4 regions of the Psychrobacillus sp. FSL K6-2836 genome follow, and region 2 is predicted to be linked to each of the others. Evidence: riboswitches for the same ligand, from Rfam matches in the RefSeq annotation. Region 2 holds a riboswitch; each other region holds the start of a gene.
The links. A riboswitch is a leader RNA that binds a small molecule or an ion and turns the genes downstream of it on or off. The one in region 2 is predicted to bind lysine.

Region 1 (2,207 bases), 730 kb from region 2:
GGCAAAGGACAAATTGAAGCTGCACGTGAAATTATAGAGGATGAGCTTGGGCTAGATATTCCAATTGCAGGTCTTGCAAAGGATGGCAAGCATCAAACTTCGCAGCTTATTTACGGAGACCCTTTGGAGCTAATACCGATGAAGCGGACTAGTGAAGGTTTTTATTTGCTACAACGAATTCAGGATGAGGTCCATCGATTTGCTATAACATTCCATAGGCAGCAACGAGGAAAGCATACGATTGCATCTTCGCTGGATGGTATTGAAGGTATCGGACCTCAGCGGAAAAAGTTATTATTAAAACATTTTGGTTCCTTAAAGAAAATTCAAGCTGCAAGTAAAGATGAATTAATGGCGGCGGGACTTCCGAGTAAACAGGCAGATATAATGATTGGTCATTTTCAGAAAAATGTATTGTCTTCTGAATAATCATGTGTTATGGTTATATGAATTTAATATTCACTGTATTTAAGTGAAGATAGAGGTGCGATTAGACATCAGTACTCAGCAGGAGGAAGGAAAGTTCCTAGAATGGCTGAGGAAAGGGTTTTTCGCCGAAACATAGAATAGCTTTTCCTATTTTATTGTTGGTTCTGCATTTAATAGATGTAGGATTGTCAGAATTTATATTCTGGAGGGCTATCTCACATGGGCAGATTTTTTGGACCGTGTATGAGACAATGCTTTTCACAATATGTGAAAAGCATTTTTTGATCCTTTCAGTAAAGAGAAACTTCAATTGATGGGGATTTTCTTCATTCCCTATTATGTTAGTTGAACCATTCGGGCTTTAACGGGCAGTTGATTTCCCACATAGGCCATTGTACATTGTGGATTCGTTGAAGTGGGAGTCTCACTGCACGTGAAAGCGGGACAAAAAAGGGAGCGGATATACATGACTAAAATTGTAATGAAGTTTGGCGGTACTTCAGTTGAATCAACAGAAAAAATTTCAAATGTTGCTAATCGGGTGAAACGTGAAAAAGAAAAAGGAAATGATATTGTCGTTGTTGTATCTGCAATGGGTAAAACAACAGATGAATTAGCAAACCTTGCTTTCGGATTAGCGGAATCACCATCCAAACGAGAAATGGACATGCTTTTATCGAATGGTGAGCAGGTTACGATGGCATTACTAGCTATTAAGTTAAATGCAATTGGGATAGATGCCATCTCTCTAACTGGTGCTCAGGCAGGTCTCATAACAGATAATGTACATAGAAATGCAAAAGTACTAAAACTGGATCCTTCTAAAATTGACGGTTTACTTGCCACAAATAAAGTAGTTATTGTAGCGGGTTTCCAGGGGATAACAGAAGCTGGAGAGATTACTACTCTTGGCAGAGGAGGATCTGATACAACTGCTGTAGCTATTGCTGCTTCCATCGGAGCTGAGATTTGCGACATTTATACGGATGTTGATGGTATTTATACATCCGATCCACGTTATATTGAGAATGCTCGAAAACTTGACCAACTTGAATATGACGAAATGCTTGAACTAGCTAACTTAGGCGCAGGGGTATTACATCCACGTGCTGTTGAATTTGCTAAAAACTATAAGGTTCCATTACGAGTACGCTCAAGCTATAAAGATGGAGAAGGAACGATTTTGAAGGAGGAAGTAGATGTGGAAAATAATTTAGTAGTTCGTGGGGTAGCGTTTGAATCCGATATCGTTCGATTAACTATAGAATATGAGGTGCCATTTAATGGCTCTTTAGCTTCTATTTTCACAACTCTAGCTACAAACCATATAAACGTGGATATAATTGTTCAGTCGATAGTTGATGGAGTGAAGCCAGCAGTTTCTTTTTCTATAAAAAAAGAATCTCTGGCTGAAGCGATAACAGTTTTAGAAACACATAAACAAACGCTTGGCTTTACCTTCGCAGATTTTGAAGTAGGTCTTTCAAAGGTTTCTATTGTAGGTTCTGGTATGGTTTCGAACCCAGGTGTTGCAGCTCAAATGTTTGATCGCCTGAGAACAGAGAATATTCCTGTGAAAATGGTAAGTACATCTGAGATAAAAGTGTCTGTTGTAGTACCTCAGCAACATATGATTGAAGCCGCAAATGCCTTGCATGACGAATTCGATCTTGCGTTAACCCATCAATCGGTACAATAATTTATAGTTTAAAGTAACGATGAAATTAAACTATCTCAAATAAAATCAAATTGATTTTTAAAGAGGTCGATTGTGACGC
Region 2 (2,207 bases):
CAAGATATTCATATAATAACGAAGTAGCTGAAGTTAATTTGCCTTCATGATCTTCCACTAAAATATATCCCCACTCATAATCATTAAAATGCAAAGCAGATTTATGATGATCAATTAGTTGGACCTTCCCTTTTGCATCGTAAAAATCATTAAGCCTTTTTTCATTATCCTCGTTTGGAGTCAAATCAGTTATAAATAAAAACGTATCTGGCTCATCATTTTCTAAAAAGTATTCAATCTCTCGATTAAGGGATGAAATCGAATTATAACGCACCTTCACTTGCTCTCCAAAAGCTAGCTTTGCTAAAATGCCACATCCGACGCCATCTAAATCATTATGAGACAATAATTTATACATCCTTTTCACCTCTTGATTAGTATGGTTTTAACGTTTGAAACTTATTAATTTTCATCAAAAATATAGTTTATCATGTCATAAAAATAAGTTAACACTTATTTTACAGGTAAACTGTTGCAATAGTATAAGAAAACATGTATTATCTTAGTAATTAAATATTCTCTTATTTCAAATACATTTGAAGTAAGGATAGAGGCGCGAAGACCATCAGTACACATTCGGAGGATAATGAGATCCTATGACAATTGTGGAAAGGGGGATTTGCCGAAGTTGAAAGAATCTCATTTTTCTTGAAGCTGGTTCAGCTGTTGAATAAACACTGAATTGTCATATAGGAGACTATATGGAGGGCTATCTTACGCACGGAAATATTACTTTATTTCTATTGCAACAACGAGCCCCTCGTTGTTGCTTTTTTGCGTCTACATAACTTGACTAAACAACCGTCAAGTTATGCCTCCGGCGGATGTCACAGATTTTGAATTTCGCTAGTGTAATTCAAAATCTGTACGCAATTACGCCGAGGCGTAATTGATACCGCCCTTCTCCCTGAATTTTTAATAATAAAACTAGAGGATGTGGAGAAGTTATGAATTTTGGACAAATATTAACGGCTATGGTGACTCCTTTTGATCATAATGAGGAAATCGATTTTCCAGCTACACGAAACTTAATAAATTACTTAATTGCCAATGGAACAGAAGGCTTAGTTGTATCTGGTACTACTGGAGAGTCTCCGACGTTAACTGAAGAAGAAAAAGTCCAGCTGTTTAAATTTACAGTGGAAGTTGTGAATGGTAGAGTACCAGTAATTGCTGGTACTGGTTCATATAATACAAAAGCGTCCATTGATCTAACAAGACAAGCAGCTGATGCAGGTGTCGATGGTATTATGCTTGTAGTTCCGTATTATAACAAGCCTTCACAAGAAGGTTTGTACCAACACTTCAAAACTATAGCTGCAGTTACATCATTGCCGATTATGCTATACAATATTCCAGGCCGTAGTGTCGTCAACATGTCAGTGGAAACGGTTATCCGTCTTTCTAAAATACCAAATATCGTTGCTATTAAAGAAGCTGGTGGGAATTTAGATGCAATGTCTGAAATTATTAGTAATACACCGGAAGACTTTTCGCTATATAGTGGTGATGATGGGTTAACAATCCCGGTACTATCGATTGGTGGAACAGGCATCATTTCAGTAGCATCACATGTTATTGGAAATGAAATGCAAGCAATGATTGCAAAGTTCAACAGTGGTAATGTAAGGGAGGCAGCTAAGGATCACCGCAAATTATTACCTATCATGAAAGCTCTATTTGCTGCACCAAATCCTACTCCTGTAAAATCTGCATTAAATTTAAAAGGAGTTCCTGTAGGAGGTGTTCGCTTACCTATGATTCCTTTGAATAAAGAAGAGCTGACTTCTTTACAAGAAGTACTATCCACATTGCCACAAACCGTGAAAATATAGGCTTTTCAATTGTTTACAGATAAAGAGGAAGAGCGAACTCAATTTAGAATTCGCCCTTCTTTATTAATTTCTATATTTTACTGCTAAACCTTTAAGGAATTTACGTGCAAAATTATCCCCGCATTCCTTATAATTACGATGTCCTGGTTTTCTTAAAATAGCACCTAGTTCGCCTTTAGATACAATAATTCCGCCATCATCTAATACTTCCAGCATATCTTCCGTTGTTAACTGTAAAGCTACTTTTAGTTTCTTCAAGAGTATATTATTCACATGATCCTTCTGCTGTTCTGCAGGCTCTGGATTAGTAGGTTGTCCCTGTTTTGGATCCTGTTTACCTCTTTTATGTGTGATTAAACCATTCAAAAATGA
Region 3 (2,207 bases), 460 kb from region 2:
ATGGTATGGACAGTATGAAAAAAATGAATATAAGTCATGAAAATCCCCCTCCTTACATAAGTAGTAATTAGGGGGATTGTTTTTGTTCTATCGAAAGAAAAAAAAGCGATTTACTTTCTTTACTAATCAGCGTAAATTAGCCATTTTTTTAACTTGTTTTATGTTATCAGTTGGAGGACTCATCTATTATATTAATAAGCAGTTGAATGCTACCTACTTGGAATATGCAGAAGTTCAAACAACTAAAATAGCATCCATGGTAATAAATAAAGCGATTAACTCAAGAATTTCGAATACGCTCGATGTAAATGACATAATCGAAGAGGTGCCATCAGATAGTACTACAATGGTCACTACTCGATTTAATACAGAAATAATAAATCGTATACTATCTGATACAAATCAGCTTGTTCAGTCTCATTTAGAACAGGCTGAGCAGGGTAACTTTTCAAGTCTACCTTATTTAGATGACATCGAGTACGATAAACAAACGATGGAGGATCAGGGGGGAGTCGTATTTTTCGTTCCGATGGGGCAAGCGGCGAATATCCCCATCATTGGAAACTTAGGTCCGAAAATTCCTATACGCTTTCACGTCATTGGTAATGTACAATCAAATGTAGTGCCTTCAATTACTAAATTTGGTATTAATAATGCGTATGTTGAAGTCAATATCCATATTACGGTAAACGTACAAATAATTGTTCCTCTAGCAAGTAAAATGAGTACGGTTGAACAGAGTATCCCGGTTGCAATGGGGATTGTTCAAGGCCAGGTTCCATATATATACACAGGTGGCGACGGGGATGCAGCTCCATCAATAGAAGTACCACTACCATTACCAGAAAAATAAAAAACCTTTATAACCTAGTATTTACTGTTATACTGGTAGAAATGAATAGAAATAGGTAGAGGCTGCAGAACTTAAGAGTAGTTTACAGGAGAATGACAACTGTGATTGTAAACGGAAGGAAGTTTTGCCGAAATTAGATGCTGATCGTCGAAACAAATCTAATTGGGGTTATTTTAAACAAAAATAACACTGTCATTTATACAAAAGTATAAATGGAGAACTACAAAGTATATAAAATTTATGCTTGAAATTTTAATTAAAAGCCAACCTATATGTATATTAGGTTGGCTTTTTTATATTTGAGGAGGATTTGTTTTGGAAAATACGATATTTTCAATTTTACCACCACTACTAGCGATTGTAATGGTGCTTGTGACGAAGAGGGTTTTATTATCATTGGGGGTCGGAATCGTTTCGGCAGCTCTATTAGTAGAAAACTTTTCACCCGTTGATTCACTAATCATTCTTTGGGATTCCTTTATCACGTCGTTTTGGGATAATGGATTGAATATGTATAATATTTATATATTGTCTTTTATCTTGCTGCTTGGAGTAGTTACAGCGATGGTCAGCTTATCAGGAGGAAGTACTGCGTTTGCAGCGTGGGCAGTCAAACGTATTAGAACGAATCGTGGTTCAAAACTATTAACTGCCTTTTTAGGTATTATTATTTTTGTAGACGATTATTTTAATGCACTTGCTGTTGGACAAATTGCCCGTCCAATCACAGATTCTCACCGAGTATCACGTGCAAAGCTAGCTTATTTTATCGACTCTACATCAGCACCAGTTTGTGTAGTTTCTCCAGTTTCTAGTTGGGGAGCTTTTCTAATAAGTCAGTTAGGTGTTATTTTCGCTACTTATGCAGTAACAGACTATACACCACTTCAGGCATTTCTGATAATGGCCCCGATGAATTTCTATGTTATTGCTGCACTTGCAATGGTATTTTTTATAGCATGGACAGACAATGACTTAGGTGAGATGAAAAAACATGAAAAACGTGCAAAAGAAACAGGAGTGCTTTTTGATCCCAATAAATCAAATCCAGGTGATTTACAAGGTAATTTCCCGGAAAATAATTATGGAAAAGTGAATGATTTAATCTTACCAATTGTATCGTTAATAGGTATAACACTTGTTTCAATGTTTTGGACAGGGTACCAGGCTTCAGGAAAAGTAATGAACTTATTTGTTATTTTTGAGAATACAGACGTTCCACTTTCTTTATTTATAGGTGGAATTGTATCGAGTATATTAGCGATTCTGTTATACACTCGTCAATTAAAGAGAAATCCAGAAGCAAATGCTGGGTTAATAGGGAAAGCGATTATATCTGGTATTAATTCAATGT
Region 4 (2,207 bases), 830 kb from region 2:
TTCAATATATACAGAAAGTATCAGATTAACTATTTTTAATAGAATGCGTTTTAGTTTTCTTTCGGGCGTAGGAATTGTACGAATAACCCCTGCCAGCAAACCAATAACCGCTCCAATAATCGTCCCAATTATAGAGATTAATAACGTCATTCCTGCTCCACGAAGGAACATCGGCCAGTTACTTGTAATCATCGAAATAATATATTCTATGCTCATGTATTTCCCTCCTTCCAAATAAAAACCGACTGCAAAAAGATGCAGCCGGTATCACTTCATCCTTATTTCGCCGCTGGTTGGTTATGAATAGCAGCATCCATAATTTCTTGTCGCTCTTCTTCAGAAATTTCCGCTAAAATTTTGTTGATTTGCTCAGTTAAATCACTATCTTTTTTCAACCCTACTGCCACTGCTGTATCCTCTTCTGCAGCTTTAAATCCTTCTGTAAATTCAACCATTGCGAAGTTTTCATTTGCAGAAGAAGCACTAATCCCTTCTGGGCGTTCAGATACATAGCCATCAATAACTCCAGATTCCAATGCTACACGCATTGCGGAGAAGTTATCAGATGCTGGTTGTTTTTTCACACCTTTAATTTGATCGATTACACCATAATGTGAAGTATTCAGCTGGCCTGTGATTTTAGCACCACTAAAGTCTTGAATAGAAGTAGCCCCTTCAAAAGAACCACCTTTTTTCACAACCATAACAAAGTTGGATGTGTAATAGTTTTCCGAAAAGTCAATTGTTTCTTTACGCTCTTCAGTAGGTGACATTCCTGCGATAATTGCATCGATTTTATCTGATTGTAATGATGGTACAAGTCCATCCCATTCTGTTTTAACGATAACTAGTTCTTTTCCTAATCCGTCTGCAATGCGTTTAGCAATTTCTACATCATATCCACCGGCATATTCTGCGTTACCATCAATCTTCACTCCACCATTGGAGTCATCTAGTTGTGTCCAGTTAAAAGGTGCATAACCAGCTTCTAAACCTACTGTAAACGTATCTACAGCTGCTTCTTTAGTATCGTCAGAGGAAGATCCTGAAGTTTCTGTAGTATCTGTTCCACATGCTGCTAATAAAAACAAAAAGCTTACGAATATCGTTAAAAATACTAATCTCTTTTTCATTATAATTACTCCCTTTTTATCAATATATGTTCTTACTTATAAAAAAAGACAACTTGTACAAAAAAAGACCTGAGATGAACTCAGGTCGCAATATGTATAGTTGCCCTAAATCCTCTACTTTTCCCAAATGAGATAGCACACCATTATAAACTGGGATGTTTATAGTGGACAGTCCTGCAATTATTAACTGCAGACCCAGCAAGTAATACCGAGCAATATTACAAACTTCGGCGATATTTCCTTCTCCATAGAATCATAGCTTCTCAAACTCCACTAAGGACTGTTAAATATCGCGCCTCTACCTCACTATATTAAGTGAGGCTGTATTCAATTATGTTTCATAGTTTACAATACACATATATTTCTGTCAACTACTTTAGAATTATATTTAGCTAAGTATATGTTATAATGAATAGATGCGTCAAAAAAATAAAGAAATTTAGTTATCAAAGCGTCTACCCGCATGGATAATTATTTTTTATTAGGAGCTGATATTATGAGATCTGTCCAACTTACAGATCACAAAGTAACTGAAGAGAAAGACACAGACTATTCATTAGAGAAGGTGCCCCGTAGCCAAAGAAATATGGGTTGGTTAAGCATAACCAATATTACGTTCGGAATAGCCACTGCGATTTTTTACTTTCAAATGGGGAGTGTAATGGCTCTTCAATTTGGAGCAATTAATGCTATTATCTCCTCTATTTATGCAATAATAGTTGCCGGTATACTGGGAACCCTCATTGCTTACTTATCTGCAAAATCTGGAATGAATGTCAATTTATTATCTAGAAGTGGAGGCTTTGGCTATATAGGTGCTTCCTTAACATCCTTCCTCTATGCGACAAACTTTATTATGTATTGTGCATTTGAAGGTCTCATTTTAGTTTCCGCGGTTCATACCTTCTTCCCCAACCTACAAGAGTGGGCATTAATCATTTTCTTCGGTTTTATCGTTATACCTTTAAATTGGTTTGGCATTAAACAGCTAGATAAATTACAAAAGAGGTCTTTACCTATATTCGTTGTTTTCTTAATAGCAGCTATTGTTATTTCGTTTTATAAGACTCCAGT

Region 1: another riboswitch for lysine. It lies ahead of MKY37_RS18515 (aspartate kinase); the one in region 2 lies ahead of dapA (4-hydroxy-tetrahydrodipicolinate synthase).
Region 3: another riboswitch for lysine. It lies ahead of MKY37_RS17070 (Na+/H+ antiporter NhaC family protein); the one in region 2 lies ahead of dapA (4-hydroxy-tetrahydrodipicolinate synthase).
Region 4: another riboswitch for lysine. It lies ahead of MKY37_RS10590 (transporter substrate-binding domain-containing protein); the one in region 2 lies ahead of dapA (4-hydroxy-tetrahydrodipicolinate synthase).

Annotation. Positions count from the first base shown of each region.
Region 1 covers NZ_JBBOOM010000001.1:3,826,843-3,829,049, forward strand. Annotated here, with positions in the region: gene uvrC (excinuclease ABC subunit UvrC) at 1-429, shown strand, start outside; lysine riboswitch at 472-650, shown strand; gene MKY37_RS18515 (aspartate kinase) at 896-2,128, shown strand.
Region 2 covers NZ_JBBOOM010000001.1:3,092,064-3,094,270, reverse strand. Annotated here, with positions in the region: gene MKY37_RS14725 (DHH family phosphoesterase) at 1-358, opposite strand, end outside; lysine riboswitch at 541-720, shown strand; gene dapA (4-hydroxy-tetrahydrodipicolinate synthase) at 948-1,835, shown strand; gene MKY37_RS14715 (YehS family protein) at 1,899-2,207, opposite strand, start outside.
Region 3 covers NZ_JBBOOM010000001.1:3,549,968-3,552,174, forward strand. Annotated here, with positions in the region: gene MKY37_RS17060 (bifunctional metallophosphatase/5'-nucleotidase) at 1-40, shown strand, start outside; gene yunB (sporulation protein YunB) at 83-853, shown strand; lysine riboswitch at 902-1,084, shown strand; gene MKY37_RS17070 (Na+/H+ antiporter NhaC family protein) at 1,169-2,207, shown strand, end outside.
Region 4 covers NZ_JBBOOM010000001.1:2,264,355-2,266,561, reverse strand. Annotated here, with positions in the region: gene MKY37_RS10595 (amino acid ABC transporter permease) at 1-216, opposite strand, end outside; gene MKY37_RS10590 (transporter substrate-binding domain-containing protein) at 279-1,133, opposite strand; lysine riboswitch at 1,259-1,442, opposite strand; gene MKY37_RS10585 (purine-cytosine permease family protein) at 1,630-2,207, shown strand, end outside.